DNA from 4 places in the Erwinia psychrophila genome. Region 3 is predicted to be linked to each of the others. Evidence: predicted binding sites of a transcription regulator. Region 3 holds the regulator's gene; each other region holds the start of a gene.

Region 1 (4,199 bases), on a different contig from region 3:
CGGAGCGCAAAGAGAAATACGCCACTCAGATGTCTTCTCTGCGGGAAGATTTGCAGGCGATATTAGGTAAACCGGAAGCAGAATAACGGGAAACCGTGAAACTTTGCTTCGCTGCCTGACAGCAGTCCAGAAAAAAGAAAACCCCGCCAGGGCGGGGTTTTTTCATCAAAGGAAACTTAGCCCTGTGGCTGAGTTACAACGTCTTTGATGCCTTTAACTTCGATTTCTACGCGACGATCCGGTGCCAGACATTCGATCAGGGCATTACGGCCTTTCACGCTGTCACAGGTGTTGCCGGTAACTGGGTCAGATTCGCCCATACCGCGTGCAGAGATCTTGTCAGCAGGGATGCCTTTAGAAACGAGGTAGTCTACAACAGACTGAGCGCGTTTTTCAGACAGCTTCTGGTTGTACTGCTCGGAACCGATACGGTCGGTGTAACCCAGAACAACAACGGAACCGTCTTTAGGATCCATTGAGCTCAGCTGGGTGTACAGCTGGTCCAGAGCCTGCTGGCCTTCAGACTTCAGGGAAGCCTTGTTGAAGGTGAACAGTACGTCAGACTTCAGGGTGAAACGCTTGGTTTCAACAACTGGAGCTGGCGCTGGCGCTGGCGCAGGGGCTGGAGCCATGTCGTCCTGACCAAAGCGGTAGGAAACACCCAGGCTCAGCATGCCGTTATCTGGACGCGTACCAACGGTGTTTGCATCACCGATGTTGTTAACCCACTGGTAGTCCAGACGAGTTGCCCAGTTTTTGGTCAGCGCGTATTCAACACCAACGGCTGCCAGCGGAGAAACGCCGGTGTCGTGGTCGCTGATGCGGTTGCCGGTAGCAGTAACCTGCTGAGTGGAGTCTGCACGCCATACCATGCCGCCCAGACGCGTGTACACGTCCAGATCGTCCATGACAGGGTAGCTCAGTTTAGCGGCCAGCTGAACGCCCTGCGCTTTGAATGCGCCGTTAACTTCGTTGCCTTTGTTAGGCATACGACCCAGCCAGTCATAACCCAGTTCAAAACCCAGATACTGGTTAGCCTGATAACCAACAAAAGCACCAGCGCCGAGCTGACTTTCGTGAGTTGGGCCGTCGTTGTTAGTGTAACCATTACCGTAGTAACCCGTGTCATGGTACTGAGACCAGCCCAGTTTAGCACCGGTATACCAGGTGTCATCTTTAGGGGCGGCCTGCGCTACGGTAGCGAAGCCAGCCAGTGCCACTGCAATTGCGATAGCTGTCTTTTTCATTTTTGCGCCTCGTTATCATCCAAATAGGCAATGAGCTTTCATTAGCTCTTTGATTTAATCCTTCGCCGGGTTATGAAGCTCACTGTGACTCATCCAAAAAACGGTGAATATTGAGCACCCTGGCGACGTAAAGTCTACAACGTACCAGCAAACTTACAAGTATGATGTGAGGCGAGAGGATAAAAAAACAGCCGTTCATACACACATTTTCATATTTCTAAACGAGATATAACTGTTAACGGAAGTTCAAAAACATCGCTAACCCATTGTCTCAGCGCGTCATAGTAGAATCAGAGGCTTATCACAGTTCCGAAAGAAATCCCTCGTGAGAAAATTCCCATTTTTACTTAATGATACAAACTAGAATGAATTTTTAGCTCATGGCAGGGTCTGGAGGAGGCAATTTTGACCCGGTCGGGGCGCATAATTAACCCCAGGGCCTGGCCGCGCGAAGCCGCTTTTTCCAGGTTGCGGCGATCTTCTTCTGAAATTTCTTCAGGCAACCATCCCAAAACGACACTGTAATTACCGGTTTGTAAGGCTTTTATCATCGCTTCGACGCAGGTAATTGCGCCTGACTGATGTACCTGCATCACTTTATCCAGCGGCAAGCCCGATGCCACCAGCCAGCTACGGCTCAGTTTCTGCTGAGGCGTCAGCCACAGCTGCCAGCGCGACTGCGTTCCTAACTGTTGCAGCAGCGGCAGAAGCAGCATTTGCGTTAAACCAGGCTGATCCTCGCGATAGATCAGTTCGCTGATAAGTCCGGCCGCTGGCGCGCACTGGGTCGCGGCGCTATGGGAGGCCTGACGAAAGCGGCGGTAAACAGAAGAAGGTTTCAGTGAAGGGGTATGCATTATGGCTTCGCTCGCTGCGTTACTGTATGGATGTACAGTATATGGAGGTAGGCTAAAGATCAACCTTATTTTCCTGAAAACGCTTCGCAAAAATACAATGTAAACGACCGCAACGTCATTTATTCATTGAACGCGTAACGGTTAATGCCTATTTTCGCAGCAACCACAGAAACGGAAGTATGCGGCGTACGGGCCTAAAAAAGGGAGAAAGCAATGCGTGACTCAAAGCGGAAAATTGAACGAGCCAAGCAGTATCTTAACGCGCTGGGGGAGATAAGCAGCCGGAGCCAGTTTGGCGGGTACAGCTTGTCTGTCGAAAAAGTGGTGTTTGCCCTGGTTGCGGAGGGGGAACTCTACTTACGGGCATGTGAACAGGTTAAGCCCTATTTTATTCAGCGTCAGATGGCGATGCTTCATTTCAACAAGCGAGGCATTCCGGTGGAGATGGACTACTACCGCGTGGACGAAACGTTATGGCAGCAACCCGAACAGCTGATAGCACTGTCCCAGCTCTGTCTGGCGGGCGCGCAACGCCAGCGGCATCATCATCAGAATAACCGACGCCTGAAAGATTTACCCAACCTTTCCATGCGGCTTGAGCTGCAGCTCAGACGGGCCGGTATAGAAAGCGTGGATAAGCTGAAAGAGCAGGGGGCAAGAGCGTGCTGGCTCCTGCTACGGCAGAGTAATAAGAACCTCAGTATTAATGTCCTTTTCGCGCTGGAAGGTGCCATCCTTGGCCGCCATCAGCAAGCATTACCTGAAAGCGTTAAGGATGAGTTACGCCGCTGGTACAACACGGCGGCAACTCAGCCTTCCCAGCTTGCAGACTAAGCGGCGTGGTTATTGGCTGAAACTTGTTTTTTCAGCAGGGCAAGTTCCGGAAGCAGGCCCACCAGCAAGCCGACCTGCTGGAGCACCAGCGGCTCTTTTGTTGCCGGGTCGGCTTCCATCACTGCAATGCGTTCAGCGATATTGGCCAGCCGTTGTTCCGCTTTTTGCTCACTTACGCTGTCGGCATGGAGAAGATCGTCGACATAACAGACAGCATCATCCATCAGCTGCAACATGGCTGGGCGGGAAAGTTGTTCGCGGTGCGCGCCAAGCGCTGAAATGTAGCTGAGAAAAGAGTGATTCAGGCAGAGAAGCCGGAACGCCTTCTCGCGCAGTCCCACACCCGCATTTTTTTCAGCAGAGATGTTGGAGACGACCGAGGCGAGTTCCGCATCGCTGTTGTGGGCATCGCGCCTGGCGATACGATAGTCGAGCCGGTTGTCTTTGCCCTGATGGTATTGCACCAGTATCGCATCGAGATAGCGGCAGTTGGCGTTAAGCGTGCGCTTCGCCACCGCAGACAGGCGGCGAAAACGCCAGTCCGGCCAGATGAACGCCACTGCCAGCCAGGCGATTCCGCATCCCAGCAGCGTATCGATGATACGCGGCACGGCCACTTCGAAACCTTCACCCAGCAGATTAAAACAGAACAGGACCAGCAGGGTGATAAACATGGTGGCGTGAGCATACTGAGACTGACGGAAGGCAAAAAACAGTACGCCAGTGACCACAATCAGGATCAGCTGTCCCTCAACCGAGGGGACCAGCCAGAGCAGCGGCAGGCCCAGGATGATGCCGGCAACCGTTCCGGCTATCCGCAGCGCCAGGCGGCGTTTGGTCGCATTATAATTAGGCTGGCAGACAAAAAGGCTGGTGAGCAAAATCCAGTAGCCGTGCTCAAGTCCGGTGATCTGAATAAAGGCATAGCCGGTGCAGAGCAGGAGTGACATGCGGACGGCGTGACGAAACAGGGGGGATTCGGGCGTCAGGTGTCCGATAATGCGTAACCGGATATCCGCCCAGCCGGTCAGCCCCTCGCTGGAGAGAGTGCGATTACGCTCGTCATCACTATCCGCCAGGCCTTGTTCAGATTCTATCGTTGCCAGCTGCGCATCAATCGCTTTGAGATTGCTGAGCAGATAATGCATTGCCTTAAGATCGGGACTTTCAGGCTGTGCCTGGCTGAGTTTTTCGAGAGCGGCGTTCAGATGCTGGAAAGCGCGTTCGAACCTGGCATCATGCTGATAAATTTCCCGCATCA
Region 2 (4,199 bases), on a different contig from region 3:
TCGCGGCTGCTCAGTGAAGTGGAGGAGCAGGGACCGGAATATTTGCGTCTGGCGGAACAGCCTGTCTGGCACGATCGTGAAAGCGGCTATGAACGACGCGGCGTCTCGCCCCCCGCCAGCCAGTTTAAAGGGGAGATCATTGAAGGCAGGCTGCGTGGCGGCGCGCTGATTGAATATCATGCGCCCCCTGTTGAGGGAATGGAGCAGCATATCTGGGTGCTGAGCGGGCCGTTAATTTTCAGCATGAGTCAGAGGCAGTGGCGGCTGGAAGCGGGTGAATGCCTGCGCTTTCATCTCTCTGGCCCAACATCCTTTCACGCACCGGATGAAGCAGGTGCGCACTATGCTCTGGTGGTGTGTCGATGAATAGTTCAATCAGCTATGAAGAATTAAGCGCGGAACAGGCAGCAGCCGAACAGGCGGCACTGGCTGAGGTGATTTGCGCCTGCGTCGCACAGGGAGCGAGTATCGGCTTTATCAGTCAGGATCCTGCGCCGGTAACACGGTTCTGGCAGGGTGCGATCGCGGACATCGCCAGCGGCGGCAGGCGGCTGCTGGTGGCACGTCAGCAGGAGAAGATCGTCGCGACGGTGATACTCCAGCCTGGCGTTATGCCTAACGGCAGTCATCGTGCCGAGATCGCCAAGCTGCTGGTGCATCCGGCGGCCAGACGACAGGGGATTGCGCGTGAAATGATGCTGCGGGCGGAGCAGATGGCAAAGCTGATGGGCCTGACGCTGCTGGTGCTGGATACGCGAACGGGCGATGTGGCGGAGCAGCTTTACCGGTCACTTGACTGGCAGACAGGCGGGCAAATACCCGGCTACGCTCAGTCCACCGGCGGGGCTTATGATGCAACGACGCTGATGTACAAATTAATTTAGCGTTATCATGGCGAAGCGCAGCCGTCTCCGGTCAGCCCATCCATCCTGGCCGCTGCTGCGGTCATTCATTCCTTCAGCGGGGATTGAATGACCGGCCCAATTTGCGTAATGTGAGTCTGGTCACTTTCCCAGCGACGGAGCCCCGGCTCTGCTTGCTTATTACCCTTTCCGCCAACCCTTTTACCCAACTCTGCGGGTGGACGACCTGACGCTATGTTTTTTGCAAAAATGATTGGCCTTGGCTTTCTCTGCATCATGCTGCTCTCCTTCGGACAGAGCTACCTGAAAGCGACCCACAGCGGGGCAAAAATTACCGGACAAGACTGGGCAACGGCCCGCCGCGACTCAGCGGGCGTGGCTCCCAGCCCGTTACAGTTCAAAGAGACCGCTATCGTGCAGGTCTATACGGCACCGACGTTTGGCTGGCGGGGACTCTTTGCCGTGCATCCATGGATTATCTTTAAAAAAGCGGGAGAAACGCGGTTTCAGCGCTATGAGGTTGTCAGCTGGGGCAGCAGTAATGTGGTACGCCATAATTATGCCCTGCCGGATGGTTACTGGTTTGGCGCGCAGCCCGTGCCCATCGTCGATCATCGCGGCGCGGCGGCGGAGGCGATGATCCCCCACATCGAGGCCGCGATAGAGAGCTATCCCTGGCCGCATACTTATCGGGTCTGGCCGGGGCCAAACAGTAATACCTTCCTGGCCCACATCGGCCGGGAAGTGCCTGAGCTGAGGCTGGATCTGCCCGCCAACGCCATCGGCAAAGATTTCCGCTCGCTTGCGCATCCGGTCGGTCTGCCTCCTTCCGGCAGGGGCCTTCAGGTTACCGTGCTCGGCGTGCTTGGCCTGACGCTGGGCGCCGAAGAGGGCGTGGAAATCAATCTGCTCGGCCTGAATCTCGGCGTGGATATTCTCTCCCCGGCGCTGCGACTGCCGTTTGTCGGCAGGCTGGGGCAGCAGAAGCAGATCGCCGACGGGACGGCAGAATCAGGCTAATGAAGGGCGAATGACAGCCTCTGCGCGGTCAGCAAGTCAGCGAGTCAGAGACTGACCAGGCTGCGCCAGCTGCAGGCCAGGCAGAGCAAGATTGATCCCTGAGGCTGACGCGGAAGCCATACTGTGTAAAAATACAGGCTCTTCTGGTCAAAAGTGGTTGTCATGGCGCTAACTGCCGCGTTAAAAGCGCAAATTGCGGAGTGGTATAAAGCCCTCCAGCAGCAAATTCCCGACTTTATTCCCCGAGCCCCGCAGCGGCAGATGATCGCCGAAGTGGCGAAAACGCTGGCGGGCGATGAGGGCCGCCATCTGGCGATTGAGGCCCCCACCGGCGTGGGCAAAACGCTCTCCTACCTGATCCCCGGCATCGCCGTCAGCCGGGGGCAAGAGAAGCCGCTGGTGGTCAGCACCGCGAACGTGGCGCTTCAGGATCAGATCTACAGCAAAGATTTACCGCTGCTAAAAAAAATCATCCCCGATTTGCGCTTTACCGCCGCCTTCGGACGCCGGCGCTACGTCTGCCCGCGCAACCTGTCGGCGCTGGCTACCGATGAAGAGAAGCAGGGCGATCTGCTGCTGTTTCTTGACGATGCGATGACCGCCAGCAAGGATGAGCGGGCGCTCTGTACGGTGCTGGAAAAAAACCTTAACCGCCATCAGTGGGACGGACTGCGCGACCACTGCGACGAATCGATTGAAGAGTCGCTGTGGCAGCGCCTGAGCACCGATAAGGCGAACTGCCTCGGCAGCAACTGTCACTGGTTTCGCGAGTGCCCGTTCTACGTCGCCCGCCGTGAAATTGAAGAAGCGGATGTCGTGGTGGCAAACCATGCGCTGGTGATGGCGGCACTGGAAACCGAGTCGGTGCTGCCGCCGCCGAAAAGCCTGCTGCTGGTGCTGGATGAAGGCCATCATCTGCCGGACGTGGCCCGTGATGCGCTGGAGATGAGCGGCGATATCACCCCCGGCTGGAGCACCCTCCAGCTCGATCTTTTCTGTCGTCTGGTGGAGCAGTGTCTGGCGCAGTTTCGCCCGAAAAGGCCGCCGGGCCTGAGCCAGCCCGATCGGCTGAAAGCGCATTGTGAAGAAGTCCGCGAACAGCTCCAGCAGCTGTCTCAGATCCTCATCCAGCTACTGCCTCCGGAGAGCCAGGAGGGCGAGTATCGCTTTGAGATGGGACGACTGCCGGAGGAGATCCTTACCCTCTGCGCGCGGCTGTTTAAGCTCAGCGACGGCCTGCGTGGACTGGCGGAGGCGCTGCTGAACGACCTCAGCGAAAAAACGGGGCAGTTTGACGTGGTGCGTCTGCACCGCGCCCTGATCCAGATGAACCGGTCGCTTGGCTGGTTCGAAGCGAGCACCAAGCTCTGGCGGCTGGCGGCGCTGGAACAGGCGTCGGGCGCGCCGGTATCAAAGTGGGTGACGAGGGAGAGCCGCGAAGGCAACCCGCATCTGCTGTTTCACTGCGCCGGGATCCGCGTCAGCGAACAGCTGGAAAAGCTGCTCTGGCGTAAAATCCCGCATGTGGTGCTGACCTCAGCCACGCTGCGTTCGCTGAGCAGCTTCCAGCGGCTGCAGGAGATGTCCGGCCTGACAGATAAAGTGGGCGATCGCTTTGTGGCGCTCGACTCGCCGTTCAATCATGTTGAACAGGGCAGGCTGATTATTCCCCAGATGCGCTATGAGCCGATGCTGGCCAATGAGGTGGCGCACCTGGCGGAAATGGCGCACTTTTTCCGGCACCAGATTAAAGAAGCGAAGCATAAAGGCCTGCTGGTGCTGTTTGCCAGCGGCCGGGCAATGCAGCACTTTTTATCTTATCTGCCCGAACTGCGCCTGATGATGCTGGTGCAGGGTGACAAACCGCGTCCGGCGCTGGTGGCGCTGCACCGCAAGCGGGTGGAGCAGGGAGAAACCAGTATTCTGGTCGGTCTGCAGTCCTTTGCGGAGGGGCTGGACTTAAAAGGCGATCTGCTCTCCCAGGTCCATATTCATAAAATCGCCTTCCCCCCGGTAGACAGTCCGGTTATTTTGACAGAGGGGGAGTGGCTGAAAAGCCTGAAACGCTATCCTTTTGAGGTCCAGAGCCTGCCGAGCGCCTCGTTTAACCTGATCCAGCAGGTAGGCAGGCTGATCCGCAGCCATGAGTGCTTTGGCGAAATCGTTATCTATGACCGACGCTTACTGAGCAAGAGCTACGGCTCGCGTCTGCTTGGGGCGCTGCCGGTATTTCCCATCGCGCAGCCGGCGATGCCGGAAGGGGAACTGCCGAAACCCAGCCCGGCGCTGGGTGGCAAAAAGCCGCCCGTCCGCCGT
Region 3 (4,199 bases):
TCCTGCTCAATCTCAAATTTGTTCATGCTGAGGGCATGATCCAGCAGCGCTTCCGGCGTCATATCCGGCACGGTAGCATCCGGCGAGTAGGGGACGTTGCGTAGCAGCTGCACATAGCAGTCAAGCTGTTCGGTGAGCTGTTCGCGCGTCAGCGAACGCTGCCGGGAAGCCAGCAGGGCGGTCACGCACAGGTTCATGGCGTTAGCGGCGCCGGCATTATTGATACGCACCATAACCTGCTGGGCGATATCATTTACCGCCGGCGTCAGCCAGGCAGGACGGTGCGCTTCAATCGGATCGATCGCCTCACGCCATTCGGGCACGCGCTTATTCAGATAAGTCACCAGCGGCAGCGGTTCGCCAAAATTCACATAGCCCTGACCGAGGTTGCGCAGCTTGCGCAGGCCTCTCACCATCTGAAGGAAGCTTTCTTTCTCCTTGGTCGCGCCGCGCAGCTCTTTGGCGTAGGTCCCCACTTCCATCACGTGCTCATAGCCAATATAGATAGGCACCAGCGTGATAGGGCGGTTACCGCCGCGCAGCATCGCCTGAATCGTCATCGACAGCGTGCCGGTCTTCGGATCGAGCAGGCGGCCCGTACGCGAGCGGCCTCCCTCAACGAAGTATTCGACGGAATAACCGCGGGTAAAGAGTTCGCCAAGGTATTCGCGGAAAACGGTGGAGTAGAGCTTGTTGCCCTTAAAAGTGCGGCGGATAAAGAACGCGCCTAACCGGCGGAAAATCGGCCCGGCGGGCCAGAAATTCAGGTTAATGCCGGCGGCGATATGGGGCGGCACCAGTCCCTGATGGTAAAGCACGTAAGAGAGCAGCAGGTAGTCCATATGGCTGCGGTGGCAGGGCACATAGACGATTTCATGGCCGTCCTGCGCCAGCTGACGCACGCGTTCGCCGCCGTTGACGTTAATTCCCTGATAGAGTTTGCTCCACGTCCAGCCCATGATGCGATCGGTAAGACGAATCGCCTCATAGGAGAAATCCGCCGCCACCTCTTCCATCAGCTCAATGGCGTTCTGCTGGGCCTTTTCATGGGAGATTTTTTTACTGCGCGCCTCATCCTCCACCGCTTTTGCGATGGCCTTCGACTGCAATAGCCGGTTAAACAGATCCTGGCGAACCGGCAGGCGCGGGCCAATCGCGGCCAATCGCTGGCGGGCGAAGTGCATTCTGGCCACGCGGGCCAGCTTCTGGGCGATCGATTTGTCCGTGCCGTGTTCGGTCGCCATACGACGCAGCGAAACCATCGGCGAGAAGCGCACAAAGCTGTCGCGCCCAAGCCACAACACGGCGAAAAATTTCTGAATTCCATTCAGCATGCGGAGATGCGGCTGGCTTTCGCCCTGCACTTCGCGACCCGGCGCGCGACCAAACATCACGGCGACCGGCACCATCTGCACGTCCAGCAGCGGATTGCTGCGGTGCAGATCGAGGTATTCGTGAAACAGTTTCACCGACTCCAGATTTGGCACGAAATAGGGGAAGACGCGCGGCCCGTCATGAATAAAAACGTGGCGCGGCAGCATGGCACCGTCAATCTCCAGCGGATCTAAAGGATCGGGCAGATCCTGTTTGCGGCACTGTTCACGCAGCGCCAGCAAATCGGCCTTTGAATCGTAAGGGAGCACATACATAATAGGGCGCGATGTATCCAGCCCCAGTTCAGCGACCGGCTCAGCGGGGATCGCTTTACTTTTCACAAAGAATTTAACTGGTAAATTCAATAATTTATAATATAAGTTACGCCAACCTGACATAGACAACATGAAGCCTCTTGTTAGCAAAGCGCCGCAAGCATACCAGAAAGCGCCAGTGAGATCTGTGATGTTGCAAAAAGTGCGCCACCCAGACATTGACGTTAAACATCACAAAGGGTTCCCTCATTATGGCAAATAACGTCACCGGTTTGACCCGGATCATCAAAGCGGCAGGGTATTCCTGGCAGGGATTGCGGGCCGCCTGGCAGCATGAAGCGGCTTTCCGCCAGGAAGCGGTCGCCGTCCTCGTCGCTATCATTCTGGCCTGCTGGCTGGACGTTGACCCGGTTACGCGTGTTCTTCTGATTGGCTCTGTGGTGCTGGTGATTATCGTGGAGATCCTCAACAGCGCCATTGAGGCGGTGGTTGACCGGATCGGCAGCGAAATTCATCCGCTGGCGGGGCGGGCTAAAGACATGGGATCGGCGGCGGTGCTGCTGGCAATCCTGCTCGCCATCGCGGTCTGGCTGATGCTTTTGCTGCCGCTTTTGCGATAGCCTTTCCAGAATTGCGTCATCTGCGGTTAATTCTTGATCTTTAGGTTTTCATCCTGCAAATACCTGTATATACTCACAGTCGACTGTATAAACAACCAGGGGGCGGGATGAAAGCACTAACGGCAAGGCAGCAGCAGGTTTACGACCTGATTCGCGACCATATTAACCAGACCGGCATGCCGCCGACGCGGGCGGAAATCGCCACGCAGCTGGGTTTCCGCTCCCCGAACGCCGCAGAAGAGCATCTTAAAGCGCTGGCGCGTAAAGGCGTGATTGAGATTGTCTCGGGCGCCTCGCGCGGCATCCGTCTGATGATGGAAGAAGAGACCGGACTGCCGCTGATTGGCCGCGTGGCCGCCGGCGAGCCACTGCTGGCCGAGCAGCATATTGAAGGCCACTATCAGGTCGATCCCGACCTGTTTAAGCCTGGCGCCGACTTCCTGCTGCGCGTCAGCGGCATGTCGATGAAGGATATCGGCATTATGGACGGCGACCTGCTGGCGGTGCATAAAACCCAGGATGTGCGTAACGGTCAGGTCGTGGTCGCCCGTATTGATGATGAGGTTACCGTTAAGCGCCTGAAGAAGCAGGGCAACGTGGTTCATCTGCTGCCGGAAAACAGCGAGTTCAAGCCGATCGTCATCGATCTGCGCGAGCATACGCTTTCGATTGAAGGGCTGGCCGTCGGCGTGATCCGCAACGGTAACTGGCTCTAAGCACAGATGCCCTGAAGCACGGCAAGCCCGTGCTGCGCTCCTGCCGCTGCGGCTTCCCCGGTCGCAGCGGATTTCTCTCCGGCCATCGCTGAGTTTATGCTGATGCGATTCTTCACCTCCTCCGATAAGCACCTCTGGCGCCTCGCGCTGCCCATGATCCTCTCTAATATCACCGTGCCGCTGCTGGGCCTGGTGGATACCGCCGTTATCGGTCATCTGGACAGTCCGGTCTATTTAGGCGGCGTGGCCGTCGGAACCACCGTGACCAGCTTTCTCTTTATGCTGCTGCTGTTTCTGCGGATGAGCACCACGGGACTGACCGCGCAGGCGTTTGGCGCGGGGGATAAACCCGCGCTTGCGAAGGCGTTAATGCAGCCGCTCATGATTGCCGCTGTCGCCGGTGTCGGCTTTATCCTCTGTCAGTCACCCCTTACGCAGCTGGCGCTGGGCCTGGTTGGCGGCGATCCGGCGGTGCTGCATCAGGCCGCTCTGTTTATGAATATTCGCTGGCTCAGTGCGCCCGCCATGCTGGGAAACCTTGTCCTGCTCGGCTGGCTGCTTGGGGTTCAGTATGCCCGGGCGCCCGTTATCCTGCTGGTGGTGGGCAACGTGGTGAATATTGTGCTCGACCTCTGGTTTGTCGTGGGGCTCGGCTGGGGCGTGGAGGGCGCCGCTGCGGCAACCGTAATTGCTGAATATTGTACGCTGGCAATCGGGCTGCTGATGGTGCAGAAGGTAATGAAGCTGCGGGGGATACAGTTCGCTTTACTGATAAAGTCATGGCGGGGTGATATTGGCCGTCTGCTCAGGCTCAACCGCGACATTATGCTGCGCTCGCTGCTGTTACAGCTTTGCTTTGTCTCACTGACGCTGTCCGGCGCACGCTTAGGGAGCGATATTGTGGCGGTCAATGCGGTGCTGCTGATGTTTCTGACCTTCACCGCCTATGCGCTTGATGGCTTCGCCTATGCCGTTGAGGCGACGTCAGGTGAGGCGTATGGCGCCCGGGACAGCCATAAATTACTGCGTGTCTGGCATGCTGCCTGCCGGCAGGCGGGACTGGTGGCTCTGTTATTTTCACTGATCTACGCGGTGACGGGCCCGGATATTGTGGCGCTGCTGACCTCACTACCTGAGCTTCGCCAGCGGGCGGATAGCTATCTTTTCTGGCAGATTGTCCTGCCGGTTTGCGGCGTGTGGTGCTATTTGCTGGA
Region 4 (4,199 bases), on a different contig from region 3:
GGTGGATGCCTGGTTTGGCTTTCAGCCGCCTGCGTTCTGGCAGGCCATTTTTGAGCAGGCTGCCGTCGGGCAGGTGCTGGAGATCTGGAATGCGGTCTCGCCAGAGCACGCGGTGGCGCGCTACGGCGCGCGGCTGCACGAGCGCAAACAAGGCCATCCGGGCGAAGATTACTTGCCGGAGCTGTACAGGCTGGCTCAACAAGCAGAACCCCTGGCGCTGGGGCCGGTCTATCGGCTGGAGCAGGGAACGACAGTCGACTATTCCGGTCTCGATCGCTGGCTCAGCGCGCGATTTTCCTCTTCTGTTACGCAGGCCGTCAATGGTCATGCACCTTCCCGTCCGGTCAGCTAAGTCCGGTTTCTTATCCATAATGGCGCTTCTCAGCGCCTTTATTTTGCCCGATCCGCACCGGCGCACAAAAAAATGAACCGTAGTTTCAAAAACTGAGCAAGCGCATGGACGCACGCCGTCAACATCCTGTATGGTAGATGCAGCAATAACTTTCCTGACGCCTGGTGCGTCGCTTTTGCCGCCTTGCCGACAGCGCAGAGGTGGGTTTTACAGGAGAAGCAGGACGATGAGTAACTGGAAAACAAGCGCAGAACAGATCCTGACCACCGGTCCGGTAGTGCCGGTGATCGTGGTGAATAAACTTGAGCACGCTGTGCCGATGGCAAAAGCGCTGGTGGCAGGAGGCGTGAAGGTGCTGGAAGTCACGTTGCGCACCCCCTGCGCGATGGATGCCCTTAAGGCGATGATCAGGGAAGTGCCGGAAGCGATCGTTGGCGCGGGTACCGTGCTGAACGTTGAGCAACTAAAACAGGTTACCGATGCGGGCGCGCAGTTTGTGATCAGCCCCGGTATTACGGCGTCGCTGCTGAAGGCGGCCGTTGACGGCCCGGTGCCGCTGATCCCCGGCATCAGCACCGTGTCAGAACTGATGACCGGGCTTGATTACGGCCTGAGGGAGTTCAAATTCTTCCCGGCTGAAGCGAACGGCGGCGTTAAAGCGCTTCAGGCTATTGGCGGTCCCTTCCCGCAAGTGCGTTTCTGTCCGACGGGCGGTATTTCACCGGCGAACTATCGGGATTACCTTGCGCTGAAAAGCGTCCTTTGTATCGGCGGTTCCTGGCTGGTGCCCGCGGATGCGCTTGAGGCAGGGGACTACGATCGCATCACACAACTGGCGAAAGAAGCGGTCGCTGGCGCCCGCTAAGCGAAGAAACCGCGCCTGCAGGCAGGCGCGGTTTTCGCTGTTAACCGCTGACCTTGACCCCCGCGGCACAGCGGGTAGCCCGTGCCACGGCGTCTTCGATGCTCTCACCGCTGGCAAGCGCCACGCCAAGACGACGCTGCCCCGCAATTTCCGGCTTACCAAAAAGACGGATCTGTAATCCCGCTCCCAGCACGCCATCAAGTTGCGCAAACTGGACGTTGTCACTGTGCAGTGAAGGAAGGATCACGGCGGAGGCTGCCGGGCCGTATTGACGGATGCCGCCCACAGGCAGACCCAGGAAAGCACGGACGTGAAGGGCAAACTCAGAGAGATCCTGAGAAATCAGCGTTACCATTCCCGTATCGTGTGGACGCGGCGAGACTTCACTGAACACCACCTCATCACCACAGACAAAGAGTTCAACGCCGAACAGTCCATAGCCGCCGAGCGCACCGACAACTTTAGCGGCAATAGCCTGAGCGCGTTCCAGAGCCAGTTTACTCATCTGCTGCGGCTGCCAGGATTCACGGTAATCGCCATCTTCCTGACGGTGGCCGACCGGGGCGCAGAAGTGAATGCCATCTGACGCGCTGATGGTCAGCAGGGTAATTTCGAAATCAAACTTCACCACGCCTTCCACGATGACGCGACCCGCGCCCGCGCGACCGCCCTGCTGGGCGTAGGCCCAGGCGGCGTCAAGCTGTGCGGCTTCCCGGATAAAACTCTGACCCTTACCGGATGAACTCATAACCGGCTTAACGATGCAGGGGAAACCAATTTCAGCCGCAGCCCGATCGAACGCGCTGCGGCTGTCGGCGAAGCGGTAGCTGGAAGTGGGCAGGGCAAGTTCTTCTGCCGCCAGTCGGCGGATGCCTTCACGGTTCATGGTCAGATGAGCTGCCCGGGCGCAGGGCACCACATGTTCGCCCTGTTTTTCCAGCGCAATCAGCATGTCGGTGGCGATGGCCTCAATTTCCGGCACGATGTAATCAGGTCGCTCCAGCGCAACCAGCGCCTTAAGCGCCTCGCCGTCGAGCATATTGATCACGTGGCTGCGGTGGGCGACGTGCATCGCTGGCGCATCGGCATAGCGGTCAACCGCGATCACTTCCACGCCGAGGCGCTGGCACTCAAGCGCGACTTCTTTGCCCAGTTCACCTGAACCTAACAGCATTACACGGGTTGCGGCAGGGCGCAGCGCGGTTCCAAGAGTTGTCATAATCTCTACCTGATTGGAGGAAAAAAACGCGGGCGCAGTATAAACGAAAACGTTTGCGCGTTCATCTGCTTTCCGGGGTTGAGCTGAAAAATGGCTGCTGTTATACTGTATAAAAATACAGTAAACCGGGTGGAAACTATGGCTGTTGAAATCAAATATGTTGTCGTCAGAAAAGGTGAGGAAAAGATGACTTTCGCCAGTAAGAAAGAGGCCGACGCGTATGACAAAATGCTCGATATGGCGGAGGTTTTCTGTGACTGGCTGAGCGCCGGTCCGCTGGCGATGGAAGAGGAGCAGCGTGAGGCGCTCGGTCTGTTCCTCGCGGAAAATAAAGATGCGGTCCAGCATATTCTGCGCACCAGCAAAATGCCGGATGCGGCAGAGGCGCATCCTGCGGTAGCGACCGTGGCGTCGATGGAAGAAGAAGACGCGGAAGAAAAAACAAAGCCTAAGGCAGCGCGCATTAAAGCGGCCTGATCGGATCGCTAAGCAACACAGGCCCGAAGCGGTTGAACGGCAGGGCCGTCAGCGGCAGGCTGCCGGGTACGGCAGCCTCAGACAGCTGACAAAGGTAAAGCTCGGGGAACAGGGACTGGGAGTAAAGCGTCCCGCGCCATGGACGGCGCGGGACGGGCTATCAGGGACGATGCTTTTGCGTCTTTACGAGCAGGCCCTGTTCCCAGAGCCACTATTTAGTGATTAGTCTGAAGCTGCCAGATACGGTAGCCTGCTTCTTTCCGTGACCTTGGCGTAACCTTAGCCGCGTCGGCGGATCGGTAAGCGCAGTTTCACTCCGGCTGCATTATGGATGCCCTGGCGCAGCAACGCTTCAGCGCGTGCATCGCTTCTCTAGCCGCATCGGCAGGCGCCTGCTGGTGGATCTTGTCGTTAAAAACCTCCAGTCCTAACGGCCCGTCGTAGCCCTCCGCCTCAAGATAGTCCAGCAGCGTATAAAGCGGGAAGTTTCCCAGGCCTGGCAGCAATCGCTGATGGCGGGCGACATCCACCACCCGATCGGCTGACGGCAGCGTGGCTAAATCGGAAAGCTGCACCAGAAAAATCTTCTCCATCGGTATGCCGTGCAGATCGGCTATCGTGCGGTTACGCACAAAGATATGAAAAGCATCCACCACCAGACCCAGGTTCGGTTCATTAACGCGCTGCACAAGCTGCCAGGCCGCGGCTGTGGTATTGATATGCGTGCTCCAGGCCATTGCCTCAAACGCCACCCGCAATCCGCGTTTCCCGGCCTCCTGAGCCAGCCAGCGAATATCCTCTTCCTCTCTTTCTGCAATACACGCCTTATGCGTGGAAGCCGGCGTCAGAAGGGTGCCCGCGCCCAGCGTCACCGCCGTATCCAGCATCTCCAGCGCCAGCTGCCGTTTTTCTTCCCGCTCTCCGTCCGGTGCGCCATCAAAGTCCAGCAGAACCTGATAGTCCGTCAGCGACAGCTTGTGCTCCTGTAAAAAGCGGGCCATATCCTGCGCCGTACCGCCGGCCGCTTCGACATCCTGCCGCCAGAGTTCCAGCTGGCTGAAGCCTGCCAGGGCCGCGGCTGTCGCTTTCTCCTCCGGGCTGCCGCCCAGCAAAACCGTATTGATAAACAAAGGGTTGTTCTGAAAACGCATCCTGCTCTCCTTATCAGCTGTGTAAACGAGCTTTTCCGGCGGCACCTTGTCCATCCGGTCTGACCTTTTGACTTTGTCCGGCTGATAAGTATAGCCACGCGTGAACATTTACCCGCGGCGTCAGGGCGATAAAGG

What was found. The regulator LexA, encoded in region 3, represses DNA repair genes until DNA is damaged. The targets are predictions, from matches to a motif close to TNCTGTATGTACATACAGNA.
Region 1: the regulator LexA is predicted to act here: its motif matches at 2,125-2,144, upstream of sulA (SOS-induced cell division inhibitor SulA).
Region 2: the regulator LexA is predicted to act here: its motif matches at 2,003-2,022, upstream of dinG (ATP-dependent DNA helicase DinG).
Region 4: the regulator LexA is predicted to act here: its motif matches at 2,540-2,559, upstream of AAH446_RS00585 (YebG family protein).

Annotation. Positions count from the first base shown of each region.
Region 1 covers NZ_JBCHVB010000001.1:929,810-934,008, reverse strand. The annotation lists gene matP (macrodomain Ter protein MatP) at 1-86, shown strand, start outside; gene ompA (porin OmpA) at 177-1,247, opposite strand; gene sulA (SOS-induced cell division inhibitor SulA) at 1,595-2,104, opposite strand; gene AAH446_RS04340 (TfoX/Sxy family DNA transformation protein) at 2,318-2,938, shown strand; gene yccS (YccS family putative transporter) at 2,935-4,199, opposite strand, start outside.
Region 2 covers NZ_JBCHVB010000001.1:1,078,617-1,082,815, reverse strand. The annotation lists gene AAH446_RS04980 (helix-turn-helix domain-containing protein) at 1-366, shown strand, start outside; gene AAH446_RS04975 (GNAT family N-acetyltransferase) at 363-884, shown strand; gene AAH446_RS04970 (DUF3750 domain-containing protein) at 1,098-1,883, shown strand; gene dinG (ATP-dependent DNA helicase DinG) at 2,046-4,199, shown strand, end outside.
Region 3 covers NZ_JBCHVB010000010.1:76,438-80,636, reverse strand. The annotation lists gene plsB (glycerol-3-phosphate 1-O-acyltransferase PlsB) at 1-1,772, opposite strand, end outside; gene AAH446_RS18720 (diacylglycerol kinase) at 1,901-2,269, shown strand; gene lexA (transcriptional repressor LexA) at 2,377-2,985, shown strand; gene dinF (MATE family efflux transporter DinF) at 3,088-4,199, shown strand, end outside.
Region 4 covers NZ_JBCHVB010000001.1:121,965-126,163, forward strand. The annotation lists gene AAH446_RS00570 (P-loop nucleotide/nucleoside kinase family protein) at 1-352, shown strand, start outside; gene AAH446_RS00575 (bifunctional 4-hydroxy-2-oxoglutarate aldolase/2-dehydro-3-deoxy-phosphogluconate aldolase) at 579-1,217, shown strand; gene purT (formate-dependent phosphoribosylglycinamide formyltransferase) at 1,258-2,436, opposite strand; gene AAH446_RS00585 (YebG family protein) at 2,575-2,913, shown strand; gene AAH446_RS00590 (sugar phosphate isomerase/epimerase family protein) at 3,225-4,064, opposite strand.